DNA from 3 places in the Stenotrophomonas genospecies 5 genome. Region 2 is predicted to be linked to each of the others. Evidence: predicted binding sites of a transcription regulator. Region 2 holds the regulator's gene; each other region holds the start of a gene.
What was found. The regulator FliA, encoded in region 2, starts transcription of late flagellar genes. The targets are predictions, from matches to a motif close to TAAAGTTTNNCNNNCNNNGGCCGATAA.

Region 1: ACX9OW_RS10250 (methyl-accepting chemotaxis protein) is a predicted target of FliA. The motif match lies at 7,601-7,627, and genes of this name have one in related genera.
Region 3: ACX9OW_RS09975 (HDOD domain-containing protein) is a predicted target of FliA. The motif match lies at 7,214-7,240, and genes of this name have one in related genera.

What each region holds. Positions count from the first base shown of each region.
Region 1 covers NZ_JBTMUW010000001.1:2,194,687-2,204,610, forward strand. The annotation lists gene ACX9OW_RS10220 (amino acid permease) at 1-142, opposite strand, end outside; gene ACX9OW_RS10225 (AraC family transcriptional regulator) at 225-935, opposite strand; gene ACX9OW_RS10230 (catalase) at 1,049-3,139, shown strand; gene ACX9OW_RS10235 (hypothetical protein) at 3,175-3,597, shown strand; gene ACX9OW_RS10240 (hypothetical protein) at 3,698-4,489, opposite strand; gene ACX9OW_RS10245 (hypothetical protein) at 4,598-5,389, shown strand; gene ACX9OW_RS10250 (methyl-accepting chemotaxis protein) at 5,445-7,571, opposite strand; gene ACX9OW_RS10255 (L,D-transpeptidase family protein) at 7,807-8,766, shown strand; gene ACX9OW_RS10260 (M23 family metallopeptidase) at 8,771-9,412, shown strand; partial or broken gene ACX9OW_RS10265 (hypothetical protein) at 9,515-9,778, opposite strand; gene ACX9OW_RS10270 (hypothetical protein) at 9,851-9,924, opposite strand, start outside.
Region 2 covers NZ_JBTMUW010000001.1:899,623-909,546, reverse strand. The annotation lists gene flhA (flagellar biosynthesis protein FlhA) at 1-1,303, shown strand, start outside; gene flhF (flagellar biosynthesis protein FlhF) at 1,449-3,101, shown strand; gene ACX9OW_RS04245 (MinD/ParA family ATP-binding protein) at 3,088-3,975, shown strand; gene ACX9OW_RS04240 (RNA polymerase sigma factor FliA) at 3,972-4,715, shown strand; gene cheY (chemotaxis response regulator CheY) at 4,773-5,165, shown strand; gene ACX9OW_RS04230 (protein phosphatase CheZ) at 5,165-5,770, shown strand; gene ACX9OW_RS04225 (chemotaxis protein CheA) at 5,773-7,605, shown strand; gene ACX9OW_RS04220 (flagellar motor protein) at 7,707-8,447, shown strand; gene motD (flagellar motor protein MotD) at 8,449-9,462, shown strand; gene ACX9OW_RS04210 (ParA family protein) at 9,467-9,924, shown strand, end outside.
Region 3 covers NZ_JBTMUW010000001.1:2,129,769-2,139,692, forward strand. The annotation lists gene ACX9OW_RS09925 (DUF4097 family beta strand repeat-containing protein) at 1-103, opposite strand, end outside; gene ACX9OW_RS09930 (hypothetical protein) at 112-645, opposite strand; gene ACX9OW_RS09935 (RNA polymerase sigma factor) at 648-1,226, opposite strand; gene ACX9OW_RS09940 (hypothetical protein) at 1,351-1,530, shown strand; gene ACX9OW_RS09945 (mechanosensitive ion channel family protein) at 1,566-2,159, shown strand; gene ACX9OW_RS09950 (DksA/TraR family C4-type zinc finger protein) at 2,170-2,436, opposite strand; gene ACX9OW_RS09955 (DUF2058 domain-containing protein) at 2,562-3,119, opposite strand; gene ACX9OW_RS09960 (M48 metallopeptidase family protein) at 3,183-3,683, shown strand; gene ACX9OW_RS09965 (RNA pseudouridine synthase) at 3,732-4,430, shown strand; gene ACX9OW_RS09970 (phospholipase D family protein) at 4,473-6,041, shown strand; gene ACX9OW_RS09975 (HDOD domain-containing protein) at 6,045-7,127, opposite strand; gene ACX9OW_RS09980 (Glu/Leu/Phe/Val dehydrogenase dimerization domain-containing protein) at 7,408-8,505, shown strand; gene ACX9OW_RS09985 (S8 family serine peptidase) at 8,564-9,924, opposite strand, start outside.

The DNA of each region.
Region 1 (9,924 bases), 1.3 Mb from region 2:
CGGCCGCCTGTACGCCCACACCGGAGCCCAGGAACAGGCCCGCGCCGATGGCGCTGCCCAACCCCATCATGATCAGCTGGCGTGGCTTGAGCGAATGGCCCAGGCGGGAGGGCGAGGCAGGCGTAACGGGGCTGGCGGGCATCGGCAGGAGTGGGCGGCGGCTACAGGGGCGTCACCTTACCCTGTCCCGCGCCTGTGGGGATAGGCACAGTGCAGCAGGCCGCTCAGGCCAGCGCCGGCTCGCCGATGCGGGCGCGGTAGGCGCGCGGCGAGAAACCGGTTTCGGCCTTGAACTTGCGGGTGAACGCGCTCTGGTCACTGAACCCGCAGGCCTGGCCGATGCAGGCGATGCTGTCGTCGCCATGCAGCAGATGCATGGCCATCTGGATCCGCAGCCGCGTCAGCACCTGCTGCGGGGTCATCTGGAACACCTTGCGGAAGCTGCGCTCCAGCTTGGACAGCGAGAACCCGGTGATGTCCAGCAATGTCTGCATGCGCACGTTCTCGGCGTAATGCGCGTTGAGATGGGCCAGGGCCAGCCGCAGCTGCTCGTACTGGGTTCCCAGGCTGTCCTTCTGGCCCAGGTCGCGCGAGATGCCGATCAGGCCCTCGATGCTGCCGTCGACCACCAGCGGCCGCTTGCAGGTCAGGCACCAGCCCGGCTCGCGGTTGGCGAACAGATGCAGCTCCATCAGGTTCTCGATCACCTCGCCGGACAGCACGCGTGCGTCCTGGTCGACATAGTCCGCACTGAGGCCGGTCGGGTAGATCTCGGCCGCGGTACGCCCGATCACGTCCTTGCGCGCGCGCAGGCCCAGCCGCCGCAGCATGGTCTGGTTGACGTGGGTGTAACGGCCCTGGCGGTCCTTGATGAAGAACAGCACGTCCGGGATGGCGTCGAACAGGGCTTCGATGTCGGCGGGCTCGACTCGCATGCGCCAAGCATAGCCGAGGCGCCCTTGTCCGCGCGATCACCTGCGCGGGACCGGGGCTTAACGTCTGGCGCGCGAGGGTAGAGGTTGACTTCCCCGCTACAGGACCTGAACCCATGGCCGCCAGCAAGCCCTCCGGCAAGCGCGCACCCGCCCCCTCCCCCGACCATCGCCGTGGCGACGGCGACGAACTGCACCTGCACGCCGGCGGCACGCACCCCCCGATGACCACGGCCCAGGGCATCCCCGTCGCCGACAACCAGAACTCGCTGCGCCAGGGCCCACGAGGCCCCACCCTGCTGGAGGACTTCATCCTCCGCGAGAAGATCACCCACTTCGACCATGAGCGCATCCCGGAGCGCATCGTGCATGCCCGTGGCAGCGCCGCCCACGGCTATTTCGAACTCACTCACTCGCTGGCCAAGTACACCCGTGCGCGCATCCTTGGCGAAGTCGGAAAGAAGACTCCGGTGTTCACCCGCTTTTCCACCGTGGCCGGCGGTGCCGGGTCGGTCGACACCCCCCGCGACGTGCGGGGTTTCGCGGTGAAGTTCTACACCCCTGAAGGCAACTGGGACCTGGTGGGCAACAACATCCCGGTGTTCTTCATCCAGGACGCAATGAAGTTTCCCGACCTGGTGCATGCGGTGAAGATGGAACCGGACCGCGCGTTCCCGCAGGCAGCGAGCGCGCACGACACGTTCTGGGACTTCATTTCGTTGATGCCCGAATCGATGCACATGATCATGTGGGCGATGAGCGACCGCGCCATTCCACGCTCGCTGCGCATGATCGAAGGCTTCGGCGTGCACAGCTTCCGCCTGTTGAACGAGGCCGGCGACTCCACCTTCGTCAAATTCCACTGGCGGCCGAAGCTGGGCATCCAGTCCACGGTGTGGGACGAGGCGTTGAAGCTGCAGGCCGCGGACAACGATTTCCATCGGCGCGACCTGTTCGAGGCGATCGAGCGTGGCGACTTCCCCGAATGGGAACTGGCGGTGCAGCTGTTCACGGAAGAGGAGGCTGATGCATTTCCGTTCGATCACCTGGACCCGACCAAGATCATTCCCGAATCGCTGGTGCCGCTGAAGGTGATCGGGCGCATGGTGCTGGATCGCTGGCCGGACAACTTCTTCGCCGAAACCGAGCAGGTGGCCTTCTGCCCGGCCAACGTGCCGCCCGGCATCGACTTCAGCAACGACCCGCTGCTGCAGGGCCGGCTGTTCTCCTACCTGGATACCCAGCTGATCCGCCTGGGCGGACCCAACTTCCACCAGATCCCGGTGAATGCGCCAAAGTGCCCGTTTGCCAACCACCAGCGCGATGGGCATATGCAGATGCAGGTGCCCAAGGGCCGCGTGGCCTACGACCCCAGTTCGCTGGAGGACGACAGCCCGCGCGAGACACCGGCCGGATTCCGCAGCCATGCCAGCGCGGATGACGGCCGCAAGGGGCGCACGCGTGCCGAGAGCTTCGCCGACCATTACAGCCAGGCACGGATGTTCTTCCGCAGCCTGGAAGCACCCGAGCAGGCACATCTGGCCTCGGCACTGGTATTCGAGCTGTCCAAGGTGGAAACGCTGAAGGTGCGGGTTCGTACCGTCAGCCACCTGCGCAACATCGACGAAACCCTCGCGCAGCGGGTAGCGGAAGGACTGGCGCTGCCCGCCCTGCCCGACCCGGCGCCCACTGCTACGCCGGCACAGGACATGCCCCCCGCACCGGAAGTCCGCGTGATCGGCCGCAACAAACCCACCCTGCAAGGGCGCTGCATCGGCATCCTGTTTGATGAAGGCTCCGATGCCGGTGTCATCAGCAGCCTGCGCAAGGCCGCAGAGAAGGCCGGCGCCGCGGTGAAGCTGGTGGCTCCCAAGGTGGGCGGCGCCACCCTGAGCAACGGCAAGCTGCAAGCGGCCGACGGGCAACTGGCGGGGACTCCATCGGCGGTGTTCGATGCGGTCGCGATCGTGCTCAGCGAGGAGGCCGGCAAGCGGCTGTCCAGCGACAGTGCGGGGCTGGAATTTGCCAGCACCGCGTGGGCACACCTGAAGGCCATCGGCAGCGATGAAGGAGGCCGGATGCTGCTCAAGGCGGCGCGCGTGGGCAAGGATGCAGGCATCGTCGACGCGGGCGATGCCGGCGCTTTCCTCGCCGTCGCCGCCACCCGCCAGTGGGCCCGCGAACCGAAGCTGCGGCAACTGGCCTGACGGCCTCACCCCCATCGCCTGCAAGGAGACGTGTCATGCCCCGTGGAGACAAATCCGCCTATACCGACAAGCAAAAGCGCCAGGCTGAACACATCGAGGAAAGCGAGCGCGAGCGTGGTGCCAGTGAAAGCACCGCCGAACGCATCGCGTGGGCCACCGTGAACAAGCAGGATGGCGGAGGCAAGCGCAGTGGCAGTGCCCGCAAGGGCGCCAAGAAGACTGCGAAGAAGGCGGCGAAGAAAGCACCGGCAAAGAAGGCCGCAACGAAGAGCACTGCGGGAAAAGCACCGGCGAAGAAGGCCGCAAAGAAGACTGCCGCGAAGAAAGCGCCCGCGAAGAAGTCCACCGCCAGCACGCGCAGTGCGGCCGCGAAGAAGGCAGCGGCAACCCGGGCGGCAAAGAAGGCGGCACGCTCGACCGCCGCGAAGAAGGCCGCGCGGACCCGCGCAGGCGGTTGAGATGCACCCGGCAGCGCAGCGGGCACACGATGCCTGCGGCCCTGCACGGTGACGTGGCGCACGCCGGGCAGCATGAGCACCCGGAGGCGCCACGGCTCAGTCAATCGCCGGCCCGGCCCTTGGGCGCGGGTGCCGCCACGGCCACCGCCTGCAGCTTGCGCACCGCAGCGATCGGAATCGCTTCGGCCCGTCGCTGCTGCGGCCACCAGACGAACAGGAATGCGCTGCTGGAGCCCAGCAGGCGCGCGGTGCCAGGCAAGGGCGCCGCGTCGCCGTTCAACTGCAGGCGGATCACTTCCCCACGTCCCTCGTTGCGGATCTGCTGCCCCCGCACCTGCACGTAGTTGGCCGCGCCGATGGCCATGAAAGCGGCCACGGCCAGGGTCATCGCCGTCAGCGGCCGCAGACCTACGCCCTCCCAGCTGGTCAGTACCGAGCGCATGAGCACCGCCCGCCATGCCCAGTTGCGTGCGCGCAGTTGCTCGAGCTTGGCCGCATTGCGCATCCGTAGCGTGTCCGGCCAGCTCACCAGCAGCACCAGCAGCACGCCCGCAGCCAGCAGCAGTGCATAGGCCGGGTCACGGATGCCGGCCACCAGGAAATCGCTGGGCTGCAGGTAATCCAGAATCGACAGCTCGAATCCCCGGTAGAACCAGAAGCTGCACCACAGCCCCAGCAGCGACAGCAGCAGATAGGCAGTGGTGAACAGCAGTGCCGGCTCACGGCGCATGCGGGACAGCGCCTGCATCACCGCCGAGTCATCATCACCACGGGTCAGCGGCAGCATCGACCAGTCGGTCGCTGCTTCCGGCTCCGGTGGCGCCGCAGCCACCTCGATGCCCTGCACCCGCGGCACATCGCCATAGGTCCCTTCCGGTTCCCTGTTGTCCATGCCCGCTCCCCTTTTCAGCGAGCATCGCCGAAAAAGGTGGCGCGCGGTAGACCACCGGCCTGCGGCATACTCCACGGTGCCGCAGGGCGCAGAGCGGAGGAAAGGGCCATGAAACGATGGACTGGCATGTTGGGGCTGCTGGCGTGGCTCTGCGCCGCGTCACCGGCCGTTTCCGGCAATGCGCGGGCTCCCGCCGCGCCAGCGGACGATGTGGGTACCGCGCAGGCCGTCGCACAGGCTGAAGCGCGTGGCCGGCAGATGTTCGAGCACGACCTGGCGGCCGAGCGCGCAACCGACGCCCTGCTCGAACAGGGCATGCGCGGCGACACCCGGGTAAGGGGCTGGATAACCGAACAGCGCGGCAGCCACTACGAAGTCAGCATGATCGGCGACGGCGCAGTGGTCCTGTATAGGGCCGCCACCGACGCGCAGGGAAGGATGACCGGCGCAACCGAGACTCTGGATGTTCCAGCGGCGCCAACGACCTACCAGGCCGGCGCTGCCGCCGCACGGGCGCTGGCGTTGAACAGCGCCTTCGACGCCTGCGCGCAGACCTACAACAGCGTGGTTCTTCCGGCGCCCGGTACGGCCGCCGATGCGTGGACGGTCTACCTGCTGCCCGCCACCACCGATCCTGCCGTAGTTCCGCTGGGCGGCACGCATCGTCTCGACATCGCCCGCGGCCGGATCGTCTCCCACCGCGCCTTCACCCACAGCTGCATCCAGCTGAAGCGTGCGCCACCCGGTGCGGCGATGTTCATCACCCATCTGCAGGACCCGACACCGACCGAGATCCATGTGTTCTGGAGCCTGTGGGCCCGCTCGCCGCTGTACGTCTCCACGGGTAAGGACGTGATCTGGAAGATCGAGGACGGCCGCATCCGCCGCATGCAGGACTGACCGGCCACCACGCGCGAACACGTGGCGGCCCGGGCCTGCAGGCGGCTGCCGACGGTCAGGCCGCGCGTGCTGCCACCGTGCGGACTGCACCGCTCTGCTCGATATGGAACACCGCGACCGACGCGGTCAGCGCATTGGCCTGCTCTTCCAGCGCGCGGCTGGCGGCAGTGGCTTCTTCCACCAGTGCGGCATTCTGCTGGGTCACCTGATCCATCTGCACCACCACCTGATTGACCTGTTCGATGCCGGCCGCCTGTTCCTTGCTCGCCGCAGCGATGTCACTCATCAGCTGGTTGGTGCGTGCGCTGGCCTGTGCCAAGCGGGCAATGGCTGCTTCCGACTCGACCGTAACCGCCAGACCGCTCTGCACCTTGCCTGCCGCCTCTTCGATGAGTTCCTTGATCTCCTTGGCGGCGATGCCCGCACGCTGCGCCAGCGTGCGCACTTCACTGGCGACCACGGCAAAGCCGCGGCCCTGCTCACCCGCGCGGGCAGCTTCCACCGCAGCGTTCAAGGCCAGGATGTTGGTCTGGAAGGCGATGCCATCGATGACCGTGGAGATTTCCGAGATGCGCGCCGAGGACTGATCGATCTCTCCCATCACAGATGCCATCTGTGCCATTGCCTGTTCGGTGGCCCGCACCGCCGCGCCGGCAGCGTGTGCCTCGCTGTCGGCCTGGCGGGCCAGCTCGGCATTCTGGCGGACGGTCGAGGTCAGTTCTTCCATCGATGCCGCCGCTTCTTCCAGGTTGGCGGCCTGCTGTTCGGTACGGCGCGACAGGTCGCTGTTGCCGGCGGCGAGCTCCTGCGCGGCAGTGTTGATGCTGTCGGCAGCGTCCTGGATGCCGCGCACGATGCCGGTCAGCTGGGCTGTGGTGGTGTTGGCATCGTCGCGCATGCGGGCGAACACGCCGTCGTAGTGACCGTCCATGCGCGCAGTGAGGTCGCCCCCGGAGACCGCGCGCAGCACATCGGAGACGTCGGCGATGCTGGCCTGCGAACTGGCCATCATGCCGTTGAGCTGCTCGACCATCGCCCTGAACTGATACTGGAACGCACTGGCATCCCCACGCACGCTGAAATCTCCGGCGCGCGCCGCGCGGACCAGGTCGTCAATCTGGGTGTTGACTGCCAGCAGGCTCTGTTTCACTGCGGCCAGGGTGCGGGTCAGCGTACCCTTCTCGCCGGGATAGTCCGGAAGGTCGCGGCTGAGGTCGCCGATGGCATAGCGCTGCATGACCTCGGCCATCAGCAGTTCCACCTGCACGTGTGATTCCACCAGGCTGTTGGTGGCCTGCACCATGCGCCCGAAATCGCCCGGAAACGCGCTGGCGTCCATGCGGTAGCGGATCGCACCCGCCTCGTGCTGCTCGGCCATGTGCATCTGCGCCCCGATGGCGGCCTGCACGCTCTGCCGCACGCTGGCCATCGCCTCGCCCAGCCGGGTCAGCTCGTCACGGCCGCCGAGGCGGAATTCCTGGTCCAGCTGGCCCTTGGACAGGCGCTCGGCCAGGTTCACCGCGCGTGCCAGCGGACCGGTCAGGCTGCGACCGATCATCACCGAGGCGGCAATGCCGACCAGCAGGGCCACGCCTCCCAGCACCAGCAACTGCAGCAGACTGCGTTCACCCAGGCGGATCGCCTCGGCGGCGGCCTCGCGGCTTTCCTTCTCTTCGAAGTCGACTCCCTCGGACAACGCCTTGTTCCAGCCGTTGGCCGCTTCCTGCACCGGCCCCAGGGTCAGTGCCACGGCAGCGGGGTAGTCGCCCTGCTCCATCAGTTCGCTGGTCTGCTTGTTGAGCGGGCGCGCAAGGGCGCGCTTGGCCGCGATGGTTTCAGCGATGGCCTTGCCCTCTGCATCGCCCGGCAGGGCCTGATAGGCGGACCAATCCGCCTCGTAGCGCTTGACCAGGTCGGCAATGCGCTTCTCGTCGCTGCCGCGCTCTTCGCCCTGGCGGATCAGCATTTCGCGGCGCACTACCATCATCTGGTTGTTGGCATCGAGCATCTGCGACAGCAGGCGTACCTTGGCCACACTGACGTCGACCACCTGCTGCATCGCGCGCTTCTGCACGACACTGGCGGTGGCGCCGGTGGCCACCACCGCGGCGACCAGCAGCAGCAACAGGCCAAAGCCCAGCCCAAGACGCCAGGCAACCCTGACATTCCTCAAGTAATCCATGGGTACATCCAAAACGGGGGGATGCGCCCGTATCGGCCGCGCCACCGGCAATCTTGATCGGCAACAAGCACCGGCGTCGGCAGCCGTTCACCTTGGTGAGGCCCCGCCCCGTACTTCTGCGACAAGGGCCTGAGCCACGCCGGGGCTGCCCTGCTCATGCCGGCATCAGGTTGCTTTCACGGAGGCTGCGCAGCCTCTGCGGGCAGGGTGGAGCTGCCATCTGCCGGAGATCTTCATGCCCGTGTACCGCCCCGCCCTGCTCGCCCTGTCCTTGCTGGTGTCGCCCGCCTTCGCGCAGGTACCGCCGCCGGCCCAGCTGCCGGAGCCCATTGCCGAGAAGGCCGGACCCGATACAGCAGCCCGCTCGCCGCTGCACGCCCAAGTGTTGCTGGATCGCGCCAATTTCTCCCCGGGCGAGATCGACGGTGAAGTCGGCAGCAACCAGCATCGGGCCGTGGCCGGCTTCCAGGCGGCACACGGCCTGACGGTGAGCGGAGAGCTGGACGACAGCACCTGGGAGGCTCTCCAGGCCGAGACGATCGCGCCGCTGGCCAACTACACGCTGACGGCCGAGGATGTTGCCGGTCCGTTCCAGTCCATTCCCAAGAAACCCGCCGCACAGGCAAAGCTGAAGTCGCTGGGTTACAGCAGCGTCGAGGAAGCGCTCGGTGAACGCTTCCACGCGTCCCCTGCCCTTCTGAAGTTGCTCAACCCCGGCGTCGATCTGGCCAAGGCCGGCAGCCGTATCCAGGTGCCCAACATCGCCCCCGCGGCATTGCCGAAGGCGGCGAAGATCGTGGTCGACAAGTCCGATTCCACTCTTCAGTTGCTGGATGCGCAGGGCAAGGTGATCGCACAGGTGCCGGTTTCGTCCGGCAGCCAGCACGATCCGCTGCCGATCGGTGAATGGAAGATTCTCGGCGTCCATCGCGACCCGCCGTTCCACTACAACCCCAAGCTGTTCTGGGATGCGCGCAAAGGCGAGAAGAAGGCCACGCTGCCGCCCGGTCCGAACAATCCGGTCGGCCGGGTCTGGATCGATCTGTCCAAACCCCACTATGGCCTGCACGGAACGCCGGTACCCGGGCATGTCGGCAAGACTGAATCGCATGGCTGCGTGCGCATGACCAACTGGGATGCACTGCGCGTGGCCGATGCGGTGGATACCTCTGTCCCCGTGGTGATGCAGGAGTGAACCGATGCGACTTTCGCAGTTGATCGTGCTGGGCGTGCTGGTGGGTGTGGGAATGGGCTGGTGGCTGCGCCGCGATGCGGGTGAGCCAGTAGCGGTTGCCCGGCCTGCAGCACCACCTGCGGTGGCTGCGGCGCCGGAGGTTGCGGCTGCGACGCCGCGTGTGGGCGCTGCGGCTCCCACGGCGGTGCCGCCGTCCAGCGCCACCGATGCGGCAAGCGGCCTGCTGCTGCCGGTGCAGGGCGTACTGCCTTCGCAGCTGCGCGATACCTTCACCGATGCCCGCAGCGAAGGGCGCGTGCATGATGCAATCGACATCATGGCCGACGCAGGAACTCCGGTGCTGGCAGTGGCCGATGGGACGGTGGAAAAGCTGTTCGACAGCAAGCGTGGGGGGCTGACGATCTACCAGTTCGAGCCGAGCGGGCACTGGTGCTACTACTACGCCCACCTGCAACGCTATGCCGATGGCCTGGCCGAAAAGCAGGTGATCAAGCGTGGCGAGGTGATTGGCTACGTAGGCAGCACCGGCAACGCCAGCGCCGAGGCCCCGCACCTGCATTTCGAAGTGCACGTGCTGGGGCCGGAGAAGCAGTGGTGGAAGGGGGAATCGATCAATCCGTACCCGCTGTTGCAGGCGGGAGGGTAGCGCGTGTGCCGCGTGGCAGAGCCAGTCGCAGTGATGCCCGATTTGGGCACGATCCTAGCCGTATTGGGTATCTGACAAGTACCCCGCCGGGCATGGCCCGGCCTACCGGCGTCGCCACCGCCGCAGCGCGATGCTGGCGGTCGCCAGCCCGCCACCGGCAAGCAGTAACAGCAGTGCCAGGGGCTGCCAGAAGAAGAACGGCCACAGACCTCCAGCACGGTCAGCCGCAGCCAGGAACGCCCGCGCGGACGTGCGTCGCCGCGCCCATAGCCGAAGTACGAGGCGGCAATTCCAGCGGACTCAACCGATTCCAGCACGGGTGATGCCGGAGCCCGGCACGCCCGAACGCGCGCCAGCGTGGAAGTCAGTCTGAAGCGCGTGAACCCACCCGATACCTCGCCAGATGGCGAGGCCAGGCATCGCACATGCGGAAGGGGGTCAGGCCGGCCTGACTTCTCTGCAGACCAGCTCGGCAAGTTCGCGGCAGGCGAAGAACAGCCCTTCCACCCCAC
Region 2 (9,924 bases):
CACCCGTGCCTCGCGCTCGCAGGACATGGCACAGGCGATGACCGGCCAGGTGTTCGGCCAGTACCGTGCCCTGGCCATCACGGCCGGCATCATCGGCCTGGTCGGCCTGGTGCCCGGCATGCCCAACGTCGCTTTCCTGACGCTTGCCTCCATTCTCGGCTTCATCGCCTGGAAGCTGTACCGGAAGGGACAGGCCCCGGCCCCGAGCGACGCTGCCGGCAGCGACCCCGGCGCGGTCAGTGCGCTGGGCCGACCGGCGGCGCCGGCCCCCACCGCGGAACTGAGCTGGGACGAACTGCGCCCGGTCGACCCGCTGGGGCTGGAGGTCGGTTACCGGCTGATTCCGCTGGTGGACAGCAATCAGGGCGGCGAACTCATGGCACGCATCAAGGGTGTGCGGCGCAAGCTGACCCAGGACGTGGGATTCCTGATTCCATCCGTGCACATCCGCGACAACCTGGAACTGCCGGCCAACGGCTACCGCGTGCTGGTGCATGGCGTGCCGGTGGCAACCGCCGAGATCCATCCCGACCGCGAACTGGCGCTGGACCCCGGCAGTGCGCTCGGCCCGCTGGACGGCATCGCCGGCAAGGATCCCGCCTTCGGCCTGGACGCTACCTGGATCCAGCCGCACCAGCGCGCCCAGGCCGAAACCATGGGCTACACCGTGGTCGACCCGGCCACCGTGGTCGCCACCCATCTTTCCCACCTCATCCGCGAGCATGCGCCGGAGCTGCTGGGCCACGAAGAGGTGCAGCACCTGCTGGCCAACCTCGCCAAGAGCGCACCCAAGCTCGTCGAAGATCTGACGCCCAAGGCGCTGCCGTTGTCGGCCGTGGTGCGGGTGCTGCAGAACCTGCTGGTGGAACGCATTCCGATCCGCCAGCTGCGCAAGATCGCCGAAGCACTGGTGGAGCACGCGCCGTCCAGCCAGGACCCGGCCACGCTCACCGCCGCAGTGCGCACCGCGCTCGGCCGCTTCATCGTGCAGGAGATCGCCGGAATGTCGGCGGAGCTGCCGGTGTTCACCCTCAACCCGCAATTGGAACGCGTCTTGCAGGAGTCCACGCAGGGCAACGGCGCCGCGCTGGAACCCGGGCTTGCCGAGCGACTGCATCAGAGTCTGGCCGAATGTGTCAGCAAGCAGGAAGCCCGCAACGAGCCCGCGGTCGTGCTGGTTCCCGGCCCGGTACGTGCCGCGTTGGCACGCCTGGTCCGTCACAGCGTTCCGTCGCTGTCGGTACTGGCGTACAGCGAAGTGCCGGAGGACAAGCGCCTGAAGCTGGTCGGAACGATCAGCTGACGCCGCCCACCGATGCGTCAGAAAACAGACACCACCTTCGAACCACCGCAACAGACAGATGCCAAGGGGAACCCGTTCCGTGCAGACCACCGACCACCCGCGTTCTCCCACCACCACCCCGCCGTCCCCGTCCCGTGACCACAGCATGAAAATCAAACGATTCGTCGCCGCCGACATGCGCTCGGCCATGAACCTGGTGCGCAAGGAACATGGTCCCGATGCTGTGATCCTGTCCAACCGCCGGATCGAGGAAGGCGTCGAGATCGTCGCCGCAGCCAACTATGACGAGAGCGCGGTGCAACGCGCGCTGGAAGCCTCGCGGCGCGACGTGGCTCCGCCGCCGCCGAAACCGCGCACCGCCGCGGATGCAGTGATCGCCGCAGTCACCCGCCGCCGCTCCGCGACACCGGCCCAGCAGCCGGTGACCGCCACCACATCGGCCGTGGCCGCCCTCGCCCGCGCGGCCGTCGGTGCCACCGGCCGCACCCTGGACAGTGCGGACGAGATCGTGCCCACCCGCGGCAGTTCCGGCTTCGCTGCCACCCTGGCGCGTGCCACCGTCAACGATCCGGCACTGCCGGAGCAGATCTTCGCGCCGTTCGCGAGCGCCGTCGTGGCTCCCGCACCGGCGCCCGCCAACCGCGCCCGTTTCCTGATCGACCCGCCGCAGGACGAGCATCACGAATCCCCCGCGCCGGCAGTGCTGCCGCCGCCGCTGCCGATCACCACTGCGGCCACTGCGCAGGCCGAGTCCGTGCACCCCGAGCCGCCGTACGCGCAGGACGTTGCCGAGACCACGCCAGCCCCTGCCGCTGCCGCTGAAGCGGAGACCGCGCCGGCCCCGGCGCCGCTCCTTGCCCCGGCGCCGGTACTGACGGTGGTTGCACAGGACGATGCCGAGATCCGCCAGCTGCGCCACGAAGTGGCCGGCATGCGCCAGGTCATCGAGCGCGAGATGAACCGCTTCACCGACGAGCGCCTGCGCGGCTGCCCGGTGCGGGCGACCGCCCTGGACCTGATGGACGAGTACGGATTCGATGCCGGGCTGGCCCGCGATGTGGCCATGCAGATACCGCTGGATACCGAAGCCCACCGGGGCCGCGGGCTGATGCTGGGCCTGATCTCGCGCAGGCTGCCGATCGCGCCGGTCGATCCGCTGGAAGAAGGCGGCGTGATCGCTCTGGTCGGTCCAACCGGGGCCGGCAAGACCACCACCATCGCCAAGCTCGCCTCGCGCTTCGCCGAGAAGCACGCGCCGCGCGATGTGGCCCTGGTCACCACCGACACACTGCGCATCGGTGCCCGCGAGCAGCTGTACGGCTATGGCCGCCAGCTCGGCATCGCGGTGCATGAAGCCAACAGCGGTACCGACCTGGACCAGTTGCTGGAGCGCCTGAAGGACTACAAGCTGGTGCTGATCGATACCGCCGGCCTGGGCCCGCGCGACCGCGCCCTGGCCGCGCAGCTGCAGTGGCTGCGTGCCGCCCGCCAGGTCCGCACTCTGCTGGTGCTGCCGGCCAATACCAGCTTTGGCGACATGGACGAGGTGGTGCGCCGCTTCGGCGCGGCCAACCTGCAGGGCCTGGTGCTTAGCAAGCTGGATGAGACCGGCCGCTTCGGCAACGCCCTGTCAGTGGCGGTAGACCACGCGCTGCCGATCACCTGGGTGACCGATGGCCAGGACGTTCCGGACGACCTGCACCGGGCCAGCGCGGCCAATCTTGTACTTCGCCTTGAAGATTTGCGCCGAGCGGCCGATATGCCCTGCAACCCGGAGTTGAACCATGCCGTCGCGTGAGTACGCCAAGCTGACCAAGACCTTCCCGCTGTCGGCCACCCGCAGCGAGCCGCTCGGCCCTGTGCGCACCATCGCCGTGACCGGCGGCAAGGGCGGCGTCGGCAAGACCAACGTCTCGGCCAACCTGGCCGTGGCGCTGGCCGGCATGGGCAAGCGCACGCTGCTGCTCGACGCCGACCTGGGCCTGGCCAACATCGACGTGATCCTCGGCCTGAATCCCACCCACACCCTGGCGGATCTGGTCGCCGGCCGCTGCTCGCTGGAAGACGTGATCGTCGAAGGTCCGAACGGCGTGCTGGTGGTGCCGGCCGCGTCCGGTCGGCGGCACATGGCCGAGCTGGCCCCGGCCGAGCACATCGGCCTGGTGAACGTGTTCTCCGAACTGGAACGCGAGCTGGACATCATGGTGGTGGACACCGCCGCCGGCATCACCGATGGCGTGCTGACCTTCTGCCAGGCCGCACAGGACACCGTTGTCGTGGTCTGCGACGAGCCGGCCTCGATCACCGACGCCTACGCACTGATCAAGGTGCTGTCGCGCGAGCGCGGCGTGGACCGCATCCAGGTGGTGGCCAACATGGTGCGCGACCCCAACGAGGGCCGCGTGCTGTATGAAAAGCTGACCCGGGTCTGCGAGAAGTTCCTTGCCGATGTCTCGCTGAACTACCTGGGCTGCGTGCCGCAGGATGACTGGCTGCGCCTGTCGGTGCAGCGCCAGCAGCCGGTGGTGAAGGCCTATCCATCCAGCCCGGCGGCGCTGGCGATCACCGAGATCGCCCGTCGCACCGCCCGCTGGCAGGCCCCCACCGAGCCACGCGGTGGCGTTGAATTCTTCCTCGAGCGCATCCTCAAGCAACGCGGGGTGGCAGCATGAAAGGCGCGGCCCAGTACAGGGAAGTCCAGCGCTCGGCGGCGACCGAGGTCATCGCCCAGCACTCGGACCTGGTGCGGCGCATCGCCCATCACCTGGCCGCACGCCTGCCGGCCAGCGTCGAAGTGGACGACCTGATCCAGGCCGGCATGATGGGCCTGATCGAAGCCTCGCGCAGCTACGACGCCGACCAGGGTGCCTCGTTCGAGACCTATGCCTCGATCCGCATCCGCGGCTCGATGATCGACGAGATCCGCCGCGGCGACTGGGTACCGCGCTCGGTGCATCGGCGCGCCCGCGATGCGGCCGCCACCATCCGCCGCCTGGAGCAGACCACGGGCCGTGCAGCCAGTGCCACCGAGGTGGCGGCGGCCATGGACATGCCACTGCCCGAATACCTGCGGCTGATGGAGGACGCCTCGCGCGGCCAGGTGCTGAGCCTGGAATCGCGCATCGAAGACCAGGGCGAACTGGACACCGTCGCCCAGGGCGGACCGACACCGCAGCAGGTCCTGGAACGTGGCGAGTTCGGCCGCGAACTGGGCAAGGCCATCGGCCATCTGCCCGAGCGCGAACAGCTGGTGCTCTCGCTGTACTACGAGCAGGAGCTGAACCTGAAGGAGATCGGCGCGGTTCTCGGCGTGAGCGAATCGCGCGTCTGCCAGATCCACGGCCAGGCCGTGCTGCGCTTGCGCGGCCGGCTGAAGATCTTCGAGGCCGCGGATGCCGGGCTTGAAGAATGAACATGCCTGCGGCGGCCACGGCCACCGCGGGCGACTGAACAACAAAGGAACTCCGCTTTGAACAAGAACATGCGCATCCTGATCGTCGACGACTTCTCGACCATGCGCCGCATCGTCAAGAATCTGCTGGGCGATCTGGGCTTCACCAACACCGCCGAAGCCGAGGACGGGCATGCCGCACTGTCGATGCTGCAGAGCCAGCCGTTCGACTTCGTGGTCACCGACTGGAACATGCCGGTGATGACCGGCATCGAACTGCTCAAGGCGATCCGCGCCGATGCCAAGCTCAAGACCCTGCCGGTGCTGATGGTCACCGCCGAGGCCAAGCGCGAGCAGATCATCGAAGCGGCGCAGAGCGGCGTGAACGGCTACATCATCAAGCCGTTCACCGCGCAGACGCTGGAAGAGAAACTGGGCAAGATCTTCGAACGCCTGGCGGCCAGCGCCTGATGGACGCCACGGTCGACAAGAACGCCCTCGTCCTGCGCCTGCAGGAAGCCCTCGACGCGCTCGAATCCGGCGACGAGAGCGCCTGGCGCCAGCGCATCGACGCCCTGGTGGCCGCACGCACGCAGCCGATGATGAGCGGCCTGTCACGGCTGGCCCGCGAACTGGGCCAGGCCCTGGGCGAACTGCCGACCGTCCCCAGCGAGGCGGGCGAGCTGGACGACGCCTGCGCGCGCCTGGACCATGTGGTGGCGATGACCGAACAGGCCACGCACCGCACCCTGGACCTGGCCGAAGAGTGCCGCAGCCTCACCGAACAGCTGCGCGCCGAAGGCCTGCAGCCGGGGCAGGATGCGCAGCTGGAACGCATCCGCCACAACCTGACCGAGATTGCCCTGACCCAGAGCTATCAGGACCTGACCGGACAGATCATCCGTCGCGTGGTCGGCATCGTCCGCCGCGTGCACGAAGGCTTTGGCGCGCTGGGCCTGCCACCGGAGCAGCATCGCACCGATCCGGCGCTGGCCGGACCGGCACTGAAGGGACTGGACCGCCACGCGGTCTCTCAGAACGACGCCGACGACCTGTTGTCGGACCTGGGACTGTAAGCATGAGCGCGGTATCCGACGACATCACCGCCGATTTCATCATCGAGGCACAGGAAATCCTGGATCGCCTCGGCGAACAGCTGGTGTCGCTGGAACAGGCGCCGCAGGACGCCGACCAGCTCAACGCCGTGTTCCGTGGCTATCACACGCTCAAGGGCGGCGCCGGCTTCCTCGGCATCACCGCCATGGTCGAGCTGTGCCATGCCGCCGAAGAGGCACTGGGCGCCGCCCGCGCTGGCCAGGCGGTGCTGCAGCCGCATCACTTCGATGCCGCACAGCAGTCTCTGGACTACCTGCAATCGATGCTGGATGCCGTGTCTTCCGGCAACGAACCCGGCTATGCCCCGCCGGACCTGATCGCCCAGTTCGACGTGCACGGCACTGCTGCGCCGGCTGCTGTCGCCCCCACAGCAGCCGCGCCCGCTGCCGGTGACCTGATCACCGACGACGAGTTCGAGGCCCTGCTCGATCAGCTGCACGGCAGCAACGCCCCCACCGCAGTGGCGACGCCGGTCAAGGCCGACGATGGCCTGATCAGCGAGGATGAGTTCGAAGCCCTGCTGGACCAGCTGCACGGCGGCGCCGCCCCCGGCGCGAAACCCGTGGCTGCTCCGCCGGCGCCTGCGCCTGCACTGCCCGCACCGCGCCCCGCGGCCGCCGCTGCCAAGCCCGCGGCCAACAAGCCGGTGGCCGAGGCCGAGCACACCGTGCGCGTGGATACCAAGCGGCTGGATGCGATCGTCAACCTGATCGGCGAGCTGGTGCTGTCGCGCAACCGGCTCAAGACCCTGCGTGCGCGCCTGCGCGACGAGGAACTGGACCGCGCCGTGTCGACCCTGGACATCGCCACCGCGCGCCTGCAGTCGGCAGTGATGCGCACGCGCATGCAACCGGTCGGCAAGGTGTTCTCGCGCTTCCCCAAGGTCGCCCGCGATGTTGCCCGCTCGCTGAAGAAGGAAGTGGACCTGGAGCTGGTCGGCGCCGAAACCGAGCTTGACCGCAACCTGGTCGAGGCCCTGGCCGACCCGCTGGTGCACCTGGTCCGCAACGCCATCGACCATGGTGTGGAGATGCCCGATCTGCGCGAAGCACAGGGCAAGCCACGCATGGGCCACGTGCGTCTGTCGGCCCAGCAGGAAGGCGACTACGTCAGCATCGAGGTGCAGGACGATGGCGCCGGCATCGATCCGGAAAAACTGCGCGCGAAAGCACGCGAAAAGGGCTTGATCGACCCGGAGGCGGCGGCCCGGCTGAGCAGCGAGGAATGCCTGCACCTGGTGTTCCTGCCCGGCTTCTCCACCAAGCAGCAGGTGACCGACATCTCCGGCCGCGGCGTCGGCATGGATGTGGTGCAGTCGCGCATCCGCGAGCTCAGTGGGCAGATCCAGATCCAGTCGGAACTGGGTCGGGGCAGCCGCTTCCTGATCCGCGTGCCGCTGACCCTGGCGATCCTGCCAACCCTGCTGGTGCAGGCCGGCGAGGACGTCTATGCGCTGCCGCTGGCGCGCGTGATGGAAGTGCTGCATGCACCGCGCACCTCGCTGGGCTGGTTCGATGGCCGGGCGGTGCTGGATCGTCGCTCGCACACCCTGCCGCTGGTCGATCTGCGCCAGTGGCTGGATGTGACGCCGGCCGCCTCGGCGCTGCTCACCATCGTGGTGCTGCAGGCCGGCGAGGCGCGCTTCGGCCTGGTCGTGGACCAGGTCCGTGGGCGCGAGGAAGTGGTCATCAAGCCATTGCCGAAGGCCCTGCGCGGCCTGCGCGGCTACGCCGGTGCGACGCTGATCGGTGATGGCCGGATGGCCCTCATCCTCGACGTGGATGGCCTGCGATGACGCTCGCCGGGCCATGCCTGGCGAACCAGAAACTGTGACTACCGTCTGTACGCGATCGACCGGTGTCTCAAGTCCCATTCACACACGCCGATACCGGACCCATGGATAGACTCAGCCTCATCGGACTCTTTCTCGCCCTGGCCTCACTGGTCGGCGGCAGCATCCTCAAGGGCGCCGGACTGGCGTCCCTGTGGTCGCCTGCGGCGTTCGTGATCGTCATCGTCGGCACCATCGCCGCGATCCTGCTGCACACCGCACCCGCCGTATTCAGGCATGCCTTCCGGATCGTGCGCTGGGTCGTGCGCCCGCCGCACAGCGATCGTCGCGAGCTGATCCAGCAGATCGTCGAGTGGAGCAACATCGCCCGCCGCCAGGGCCTGCTGGGCCTGGAAGCGCAGGTGGAAGCGCAGCAGGATCCGTTCCTGCGCAAAGGCCTGCAGCTGCTGGTCGATGGCGTCGAGCCCGAATCGATCCGGCACATGCTGGAGATCGAGCTGGGCAGCCAGGAACACCGTGACCAGGCCGCTGCCAAGGTCTTCGAGGGCATGGGCATCTATGCGCCGACGCTGGGCATCATCGGTGCGGTGCTGGGCCTGATCGCCGTCATGAAGAACCTGGCCGACCCCAGCAAGCTGGGGCATGGCATCGCCGCCGCCTTCACCGCCACCATCTACGGCATCGCGTCGGCCAACCTGCTGTTCCTGCCGATCGCCGCCAAGCTGAAGGGAGTGATCGCCCACAACAGCCGCGACCGCGAGATGGTCATCGAAGGCCTGATCTCGATCGCGCAGGGCGAGAACCCGCGGAACATCGAAACCAACCTGTCCGGCTTCCTGCACTGACATGGCCCGCCGCAGACACCACGAAGAGCACGCCAACCATGAAGCATGGGCGATCCCCTATGCCGATCTGATGACGCTGCTGCTGGCCTTCTTCGTGGTGATGTATGCGATCTCCTCGATCAACGAAGGCAAGTACCGGATCATGGCCGATGCGCTCACCGATGCCTTTGGTGGCGCGCCGCGCACCATCAATCCGGTGCAGGTCGGCAACAAGCAGGTGCAGGGGGGCGGCTGGGACAGTCCTTCGGTGATCAAGTCCGGCACCAAGATCGGCCCGTCCGCACCGGCACCCTCGCACGACCCTACCCTGCTGCCGGCCATGGCCTCGCAGATGCGCATGCCGGTCTCGGTGCACGACCAGCAGCAGATCGCCCGTGCCGAGCGCCAGCTCAGCAGCATCGCCGACCGGTTGACCGCCGCGCTGTCGCCGCTGATCGAGCGCGGCATGATCAGCGTGCGCCGCACCGAGCTGTGGATCGAAGTGGAGATCAACAGCGACATCCTGTTCCCGACCGGCTCGGCGGCGCTGGACGTGCACGCGCGCGGGACGCTGTCCAGCCTGGCCGGTGTGCTGCGCGACGTACCCAACAGCGTGCGGGTGGAAGGCCACACCGACAACGTGCCGATCGCCACCGCCACCTTCCCCTCCAACTGGGAACTGTCGGCCGCGCGGGCCGCCAGCGTGGTCCACCTGTTCGCCGACCAGGGCCTGCAGCCTTCGCGTCTGGCCATGGTCGGCTACGGCCAGTTCCGCCCGCGCGAGGACAACGACAGTGCGCAGGGTCGCAACCGCAACCGGAGGGTGATGGTCATCATCCTGGCCGACACCTCGCACTCGGTCGACCCGCTGGGCCAGCGCCTGAACGCCGCCAACGGCGCGGCCGACCCGTCCGCCGGGCCTGCGGCAACACCCGCCACAGTGCCCTCCCCGTCCCCCATCGCACCGGTGCAGTTGCCACCGGTGCCGGCTGGCAGCCGTGTCGGCGCCGCCGCTCCCCCGGCAATGAAGGAGTAAACCCATGCGCATCTGGGCAGTCGCCAACCAGAAGGGCGGAGTCGGCAAGACGACGACCACCCTGGCCCTCGGTCGCAACCTGGCCACGCAGGGCCATCGCGTGCTGCTGATCGATCTTGATCCCCACGCCTCGCTCAGCCGCGCCTTCGGCGTGCCGGTGGACCCGCCACCGACCGGCGTACTTGAGCTGTTCGGCGCACCTCCGGCCGAGCTGTCCAGCCTTTGCCACACCAGCAGCGTCAGCGGCCTGGACTACGTCTGTGCACAGCCGGCACTGGCCACGCTGGAGCGCCGCAGCGCCAACCAGCCGGGCCTTGGCCTGGCGCTGCAGAACGCGCTGGCACGGCACCAGGGCCAGCACGACTACATCCTGCTCGACTGCGCGCCCACACTCGGCCTGCTGATGATCAATGCGCTCGCGGCAGCGGACCGCCTGATCATTCCGACGCAGGCCGAGCCGCT
Region 3 (9,924 bases), 1.2 Mb from region 2:
CACCGGTGGCGAGTGCATGGCGTTCGTCGACGCGCGTGTCGGCCAGTGCCACAGCCGGTACCAGCAGCAGCGCGGCGCAGCAGAAAAGAAGGGGTCGCATCATGGGTCTCCTCAGGTTGTCAGTCCGGCGGCGGCCTGCGCCGCCTGCCGGGTCAGTTCCAGCCGCAGCGCATAGGTGCGCTTGAGCTGTCCAAGCAGGTGCGGCGCACGTGGATCCTGCGCCATCGCCGCGCGGATCTGCTCCGCGCTGCGGTCGAGTTCGTGCAGGGCCGGTTGCCACTCCGCTGCCCCGCCCTGCGGCAGGGAGGCCACCGCCTGCTGGTACTGCTCGGTCATCGCTGCGGCCTGCAGCTGCAGCCCGGAAGGCGCCGGCGTGGCCTGCGGCGGCTGCCACCACGGTGCCACCGCGTAGACCGCCAGGCTGGCGGCCAGCGCCGCGCCCACCGGCAGCCACCAGCGCCGTCGCGGACGCGGCGTCATCGCCACCACCGTGCCTGCTGCCGGGAGCGGTCCGGGGGCGGACCCGCGCGGTGGCAGGCTGGCCGACAGCCGCACCCAGCCGTCCTCCGGAACGCTGCGCTCGCGGGGCAAGGCGCGCAGGCGCGCGAGCAGGTCGTGGTCGTGGTCGTAGTCGGGGTCGTTCATCGTCATGTCATGTCTCCCAGCCGTGCACGCAGCAAGCCACGCGCACGATGCAACTGTGCCTTGGAACTGCCGACAGCCATCTGCAGCTGCTCGGCGATTTCCTGGTGTTTCCAGCCTTCAATGTCGTGCAGCACCAGCACCGCCCGCGCCCGCGGGGGCAGCGTCGCCAGCGCACGTTCCAGGTCGCGCTCCGTGCCGGCGCAGCGGTCATGCACGGCCAGCTCCGGTACACCACCGTCCACGTCATCCAGGCTGTCGTGATCGTGTCCTCCCGCCCGGCCGCGCAGTTCCATCAGCGCGGCGTTGACCCCGAGACGATGCAGCCAGGTCGACAGGCTGCTTTCGAAGCGGAACCCGGGCAGTGCCTTCCACGCCTGCAGGAACGCTTCCTGCAGTGCATCCTCCGCCCGTGCCTGCTGACCGCCACACAGCCTCCACAGCACGGCGAACACCCGTGGCGCATGGCGTCGATACAGCAGTTCGTAGGCCGCTGTATCGCCACCGGCTGCCGCCCGTACCAGGGCGGGTTCGTCGACGGCGTCGGAGGCAGCAGGCGGTGCGGGCATGGTGGTGTCGAGCATAGTCCTTGGATGCGCCAGTCCCGCAGAAGGTTTAGATCGGATTCCTGCCAGGCACGATGCAACCTTTTCGGCGGCCGCTGCATCCATGGAGGGTCCTTCGTGAAATACCGTCCGGGAGCCCGCCATGTCCAGCCCATCGTGTGCCGCCCTGCTGGCCGTCGCTGCCTGCGTCGCGCTGCAGGTGCTTGGCCTGTCGCTGCAGCTCCACCCCGAGCGCGGCCGGGCCTGCCTGCAGCAGCAGCGCCAGGAGCTGGTGTGCCTGGCGTGGAGGCCGATGGTCGAATCGCCGGCACGTGCCGGGTAACATCGGCGACCACCACCGCTACCTGCTGTCGCCCCATGATGTTGTCGCTGAAGGATCACCTGCCGGCCTGGACCCATCCCTGGCTGCACAACATGGGCATCGCCCTGCAGATCGCGCTCGTCCTGCTGGCCGCCTGGCTGCTGCGGCTGCTGGCGCGCCGCCTGATCCGCCGATTCGCCGACCACTACACCCTGCCGCCGGAAATGGTGATGGGCGCGCGCCGCATCACCAGTTTCGTGGTCTATTTCAGTGCACTGCTGTACATCCTGAGCCTGCTGGGGGCCTCACCGGCAGTGCTGTGGACGGCATTCACGGGCTTTGCAGCCGTCGGTGCGGTGGCCTTCTTCGCGGCCTGGAGCGTGCTCTCCAACATCTTCTGCACGCTGCTGATCTTCACTACCCGCCCGTTCCGCCTACATGACTACATCGAGGTGCTGGAGAACGGCGAGAAGCCCGGACTGAAGGGCCGGGTGATCGATGTGAACCTGATCTACACCACGTTGCAGGAGACCGGCGAAGGCCACGAAGGCACGGTACTGCAGCTGCCGAACAACCTGTTCTTCCAGCGCACCGTACGCCGCTGGCGCGATCCGGCACAGGCGCCGGGCGGCATCCAGGGCGACGGCTGAGCCGCCCACATCAACGCAGCTGGCTGTCTTTGCTGCCGCGACGGTTGTAGCTGCTGTGCGCCTGCTCTTCCTCATCGTGCGCCTGCTGGCAGGCCACGCACAGCCGTACGCCGGGCACGGCGTTGCGCCGCGCCAACGGAATCGGTGCGTCGCATTCCTCGCAGTGCTCCAGACCCGGGCCCTGGCGCAGCTGGCGCCGCGCGCGGGCAATCGCATCGTCTACCGTCGCGTCGATCTGGTCCTGGACCGCGCCATCTCCCGCCCAACCGGTAGCCATGTCCGTCCTCCGCAGGTGTGTGGCCTGATATGGGGACGATACACCCACGGAAAAGGCCGGGCAGTGCCCCGCCCGGCCCGTGCTTCAGCTACCTGTCTGCCCGTGGGGACGCCTGCGGCAGCGGCTTACCAGACCAGATCGTCAGGAATCTGGAACTGCGCGTAATAGGCATCATCTTCGGCGTTGCCGGTGGAGATCTCCTCCGTCGAGCCCGGCTGCCCGTGGTCGACCACGATGGCTTCCGGCGCACGCTCGCGCACCTTTTCCGCCGCAGCACGGGGCAGCAACGCGTAACCCTCGCCCTGGGCGACGATGACCAGCACGCCCACCGACAGCGCCTTGCGCAGCTTGGGGTCGATCAGCAGGGTACGGATCGTGCTGCCATCGCTGAAGCGATACTCGTCCTCGCCCTTATGCGGCACGGCATGGGCGGCGATGATCTGCTTTGCCTGCGCCTTCTGCTCGGCCAGCCTGGCCTGTGCGTTGCGCTCGGCGGCCAGGGCACGATCACGCTCGATCTTCTCGGCGCGGGCGCGTTCAGCCTCACGCTGCACCTCGGCCGACGTCGATTCAGCCTTGCCCTGGCGCGCCTTGGCCTGTTCGCGTGCGGCGGCGCTGGCCTGCGACTTCTTGGCCAGGCCGGCCTTGAGCAATTGTTCCTGCAGCGCGTTGGGCTTTGCCATGGTCGGTGCGTACCGCGTGTAATCTTGGATGCCCCCATTCTACCGACGCCCCGCCGCCCCTGCATGGCAGTCCTGAAGTACCTCACCGGTTATCCCGAACCCCTGGTCGCCCAGGTCAGCGAACTGCTGGCGCAGGGCCGGCTCGGCCCGTGGCTGCAGCAGCGCTATCCCGAGCCCCATGAGGTGCGCAGCGACCGCCAGCTCTACGACTACACCCAGGAGCTGAAAGACCGCTACCTGCGCAAGTCGGTACCGCTCAACAAGGTCTGCTACGACAACACGCTGGAAGTGATCAAGCATGCACTGGGCACGCATACCGCCATTTCCCGCGTGCATGGCAGCCGCCTCAAGGCCAGCCGTGAGATCCGCATCGCCACGGTGTTCCGGCAGGCGCCGGCCGCCTTCCTGCGCATGATCGTGGTGCACGAGCTGGCGCATCTGAAGGAAGCCGACCACAACAAGGCCTTCTACCAGCTCTGCCATCACATGGAGCCCGATTACCTGCAGCTGGAATTCGACACCCGCCTGTACCTGACCGAGCTGGCCAACCGCAGCCAGCGCTGACCGCGCGCAGGGGCTACACTGCGCGGCCCCCGCCCGACCTGCCCGCCCATGGAACCGATACGCCTCGACAAACGCTTGTCCGCCCTGCTCGGCATCCCGCGCGGCGAAGCGCGGCGCTACATTGAAGGTGGCTGGGTCACGGTCGATGGCGAGGTGGTCGAACAGCCACAGCGCCCGGTCGATGACACTGCGGTGATCGTGGTCGATGAACAGGCCAATGACAGCAAGGCCGAGCGCGTGGGCATGCTGCTGCACAAGCCGGCTGGTGCTGCCGCCGAAACCCTGTGTGCGCTGGTCAGCAGCAACAGCCACAGCGCTCTGGACGCCAGCGGCATCCGGCCACTGCAGCGCCATTTCCACGGGTTGCAGCTGGCTGCGTCCCTGCCCGCGGCAGACAGCGGCCTGGTCGTGGTCAGCCAGGACCCGGCCACGCTGGCCCACCTGCAGCGCAATCTCGGCCGCACCGAACAGGAGTATCTGGTCGAAGTGGCAGAAGGCGGGCCGGAACGGGGCCCCTGGCTGCTGGCCCGGCTGCAGCAGGAGTCGGGCGGGGCCAAGGCGAGCTGGCAGAGCGAGCAGCGGCTGCGCTTCGCCGGCAAGGGGCTGACGGCCAAGGGCCTGAAGACCGCGGTGGCTGCCGCTGGCCTGCAGGTCACCGCCCTGCGCCGCCTGCGCATCGGCCGGGTGGCACTGGGCCCGCTGCCGCCGGGACAGTGGCGCTACGTGGGCAGCGACGAACGGTTCTGACGCGCGCCGCCGCGCGGCACGCCGATCCACTAGCATGGGGCCATGAGCCCGCCTGCGCCTGTGTGGCGACGCCTGTTGCGCGTCGTTGCGATCATCTTCGCCATCCTCCTGCTGCTGGTCCTGTCCGGACTGCTGCTGGCCGACCACCTGACGCCACAGGCGCACGGTGAGCCGTCGCACGTACTGCCGCTGCAACCGGCGCAGACCCGCATCGACCAGCAGGTCGTGCCGCTGCAGGAGGCGCACCCCGGGCAATCCGGCGTGGCCTTCCTCGGCGATGGCATGGATGCATTCGCGGCGCGCGCGATGATCACCGCGCAGGCCGGGCGCAGTCTGGACCTGCAGTACTACATCTGGCACGACGACCTGATCGGTCACCTGATGGCCAGAGCGCTGCATGACGCCGCCGAGCGCGGGGTGCGCGTGCGCATCCTGCTGGACGACATGAATGCCAAGGACAAGGACGCGCTGATGATGGCGCTGGACCGGCATCCGAACATCGAGATCCGGCTCTACAATCCGTTCCGCAACCGCAGCGGCATCCTGCGCATGGTGGAGATGGTGCAGCGCTTCTTCAGCGTGAACCACCGCATGCACAACAAGAGCTGGATCGCCGATGGCCGTGTCGCCATCGTCGGTGGCCGCAACATCGGCGAGGAGTATTTCAGCGCGCGCACGGATGTGAACTTCCAGGACCTGGACCTGCTGGTCGCCGGCCCTGCCGTTGCACAGGCGAACCGGATATTCGACGACTACTGGAACAGCCCGGCGGCGATTCCGGTCTCCGCGCTGGCCTTCCATACCGACGCGCAGCTTCGCCTTCTGGTGCGTGAGTCCGACCATGAAGCGCAGCGCGATGCTGCCCGGCCCTATCTTGCGCGCGTGGCCGAATCACGCCATCGGCAGCGTCCCAGCCCCGAGCCGCTGCACTGGAGCAGCACCGTGCGCATCGTCTCGGATCCGCCGATGAAACACCGCAACGACGACCGCGGCAGCTGGCTCGTTACCGGGCTGATCGGTGAACTGGAGTCTGCGCGCAGCAAGGCCTTGTTGATTTCGCCCTACTTCGTGCCGGGCAACGAGGGCCTGGACGGGCTCTCGGCAATGGCGTCGCGCGGCGTGCACGTGGGCATAGTGACCAACTCCCTTGCCGCCAACGACGTTGCGGCCGTGCACGGCGGCTACATGGGCTACCGCGTGCCCCTGCTGAACGCCGGCGTGCACCTGTATGAGCTGAAGGCACAGGGCCAGGCGGGCGATGCAGGCCTGTTCGGCAGCAGCGGGGCCAGCCTGCACACCAAGGCCTTCCTGGTGGACGACCGCCGTGGCTTTGTCGGTTCCTTCAACCTCGACCCGCGCTCGGCCTATCTCAACACCGAAATGGGGGTGCTGTTCGACGACCCCGTGCTGGGCGCGCAGCTGCGCGACGAGTACCTGCGCCTGGCCGACGCCAGGCACAGCTGGTGGCTGGCAGTGGACAACCGCGATCGGCTGCGCTGGCTGGAGCGTGAGCCTCCGCCGCGCTGGGTGGAGGACGAGCCAGGTGCTACGCGGCGCCAGCGCTGGCTGTCGCGGATCATCAGCTGGCTGCCGGTGGAATCGCAGCTGTAGCGCTCAGTGTGCCCTGGCCTCGCCTTCATGCGGGGCGTCGTCCAGTGTTTCCACGCTGCGACCATGCAGGCGCCGCCAGATCCAGCGCAACGCATGGGGCGGTGCCGACGGCAGCTGCTCCAGCAGGGCCAGCATCCGGCCCTGGGTGGCGTGGCCATGCCGGCACAGCAGGCTCGCCGCCGCCGCTGCGCTGCCCAGCCGCAGGCTGTCGGACAGCGGGCCCGAGGCGTCGGCCGCCAGGGTCTGGTGCACCGGGTCGGGCAGCTCCCAGGCGGCGGCCACCCGCTGTGCCAGCGGCAACGACCACTGCTGCAGCAGCTGCAGGGCCAGGGCCGGCTGCACGTCCTCGCCGCGCGCCTGGGCTTCCTGCAGCAGCTGGCGCATCACCAGCGCCGCACCGAGTCCCTGCACCAGGCCCAGCCACTGCGCAGCGAAGGCATCGCCGGAGTTCACGCTGCGTGCGTGGTCGGCAGCAGCACGCGATGCCAGCAGGGCGTGCTCCCAGGTGATCGTGCTGAACTGCGGGAACCGCTCGCACTGAACCTGCATCACCGGCTGCACCAGCACCGCACTGATGATCTGCCGCACGCCTTCCGTGCCGACCAGGGTCACCGCCCGCTGCAGGCTCTCGACCGGGCGTTCGTGCACCTTGTACGCGGGACTGTTGGCGATACGCAGCAGGTTGCCCGTGAGTACCGGATCCTGGCCGATGATCGCCGCCATCACCCGTGCCGAGGCGGCATCATCGTTGACGGTCTGGATCAGCTGCGGCAGCAGCTGCGGCCGGCGCGGCAGCTGCCGCGTCGCCCAGTCGCGATCCTGCAGCGCGTCCGCCACCGCCTGTGCCAGTCCGGCGCTGGCGGCATCGACAGGGCCGGGCTCGCCCGCCAGTCGCGGGTACAGCGCCAGCGCGTGCAGGCCACGCTGCAGCTGCGCGGCGATCTCTCCCGGGGGCACTGGGTCTCCCTGCAGGCGGGCAGCCGCAGCGGCCACCGCCTGACGCGGCCCCGCCGACAGACGCGACGGCGCCGCGCCGGTCAGCGACGCAAGCCAGCCGCGTACCCTGCGTGCCCAGGCCAGCGTCACCGGCCGTGATCCTGTCGATGTCGTACTGCGCTCGCCATGGCCCGTCTCTGTCTCTTCACACGATCCGGCCACTGGCCATCGACGCAGCATCGGCCGCGCTTTCATCTTCTTTAACCCGCAGTGCCCATCGACGTCGACGGCAGACACTCGGGGAATGGACTAGAATGGCGCCGCGCGACCCGTCCCCCTGCACCGACGACGTCGCTTTTTTTGTTTTGGGACCCTACCGTTCACTGGTCGTTCGCTGCAGTTCGCCGCCGTTCGCACCATCGGAGACGCCATGCTATTCGAAACCCTCGCCACCACCGGCCACGAACAGGTGGTGTTCTGCCACAGCCATGACGCCGGCCTGAAGGCGATCATCGCCATCCACAACACCACCCTGGGCCCGGCCCTGGGCGGCGTGCGCATGCGTCCCTATGCCAGCACCGACGAAGCGCTGGCCGACGTGCTGCGGCTGAGCCGGACGATGACCTACAAGAATGCGCTGGCCGGCCTCAATGTCGGTGGCGGCAAGGCGGTGATCATCGGCGATCCGAAAGCGGACAAGACCGAAGTCCTGTTCCGCGCCTTCGGTCGCTATGTCGATTCGCTGGGTGGCCGCTACATCACCGCCGAAGACGTCGGTACCGACGTCAACGACATGGAGAACATCTACCTGGAAAGCCAGTTCGTGACCGGCGTCCACCAGGTGCATGGCGGCTCCGGAGATCCCGCACCGTTCACCGCCTACGGCGCGCTGCAGGCGTTGATGGCGTCGATGCGTTTCAAGTTCGGCCACGAGGAAGTGGGCAAGACCAGCATCGCAGTGCAGGGCCTGGGCCACATCGGCATGGAACTGGTCAAGCTGCTGCGCGACCGCGGCGCGAAGCTGTATGTCACCGACCTGGACGCGGCCCTGGTCGATCGCGCAGTCAGCGATTTCGGCGCCGAAGCAGTGAAGCCGGACGAGATCCACGAAGTGAATGCCGACGTCTTCGCGCCGTGCGCGCTGGAAGGCTCGATCAATGCCGACACCCTGCCGCGGATCAAGGCCAAGATCATCTGTGGCACCGCCAACAACCAGCTGTCCAGCCTGGAAATCGGCGATGAACTGCACGCGCGCGGCATCCTTTACGCACCCGATTACGCGGTCAATGCCGGTGGCGTGATGAACGTGTCGCTGGAGATCGATGGCTACAACCGCGAGCGCGCGATGCGCCTGATCCGCAGCATCTACCACAACCTGACACGCATCTTTGAACTGTCGCAGCGCGAGAACATCGCGCCGCAACGTGCGGCCGACCGAATCGCCGAGAGCCGCATCCTGTCGATCGGCAAGCTGAAGATGCCGCTGGGCCGCAGCACCCCGCGCCTGGGCAATCTGCGCGGCGGTTGACCGCCCCTGCCGGGCCTCGGCCCGGCGCCCCTCCGGGCGCCGGCAACCCCATGATGGATCAGAACCCGGCGCTGTAACGCAGCGCCGCTTGCCGTGCGTCATCACCGCCGACACGCTGATCGATGCCCAGGCTCAGACGGCCACTCCGTCCCCACCACGACTCCAGCGCAAGCCCGAGCAGCGCGCTGCCACGCGATGAGTCGGCACCGGGCAACGGTGCCCACGCGTCGACACCGACGAAGCTGGCCTGCCACTCCCCGGCGCCGCCCTGAAGGCGCTGCTGCCATTCGGCGTGCCCGCGCAGCGTCCAGCGTCCCCAGCCACGCTCGCCGCGCAGCCCCGCCAGCAGTTGACTGCGCTGCGCACGATTGGCTTCACCCCGCAGGCCGAAACCGAAGCCGCCGCGCTCGTTGAACGCCGCGGTATCCACCCGCGTGGCACTGGCACCGACATACGGTGTCAACGACGCGCCGACGGTGCCGAAGCGATAGCCGCTTTCGACACTGGCGCTGCTGAATCGACCGCCGTAGCGCGCGGAAACGCCGTAGGCACCTGCACCCAGCAGCAGCTGCCGGTCCAGTTCGCGGGTGAACCGCCCTGCGCCGAACTGCGCCAGTGCATAACCGCGCCCAACGCTCCAGCCGGCATACAGCTGCGCCTGCGCTTGGCGGTCCTGCCCGCGATCACCGTTGAAGGCACTGCCACCGTTGCTGCGTGTTTCACCGAACGCCATGCCCAGCAGGCCATGGCTGCCCAGCGGCACGTCCTGACCGGCCATCCAGCCCCGGCTGTCGGTGGCGCTGCCAGCGAAACTGCCCTGCCCTGCCTCGCCCAACGTGCTCTGCCAGGCACCGCGCAGCGCAGGCAGAGCCTGCACGCGATCGAAACGGGCGGCCACCGCGCGTCGCGACATGTCGATGCTGTCGAAGGTCGCCGCCTCGGCACGCGCGTGGGCCTTGCCGGACAGGCTCTCCAGCGTGGCCGCCAGGCCCGTGCTGCGCTGCAGGCCGGCCGCTGCACCACCGAATGGCGAATCCTGCAACGCGTGGTTGCCGTCCAGTTCGACGAACGCGCCTTCCAGCCGCGCCGCAGTTGTCTGCACACCGGCATCGAGCCCACGCGCAGCGGCGGTGACACTGATCCGGGTCAGGTTCAACCATGCGTTGTTGCTGTCATAGCCATAGCTGGTCTGCAGCAGGGCCAGCCCCTGCAGGCCACTGGATGTGGCCGCGGTGCTGAAGGTGCCGGTCACGCCGGCGGCGGCATGGATCAGATCCTGCCGGGTACCGTCCTGCGGCACGTAGCCATCGACGAATCCGTGGACGTGCACGCCACCGTCCAGACGGGCGCTGCCGGTGACCTGCAGCGCGTTGGCCCCCAGCGCGATCATCAGCTGTGCGCCGGCCTGCTGCACGTAGT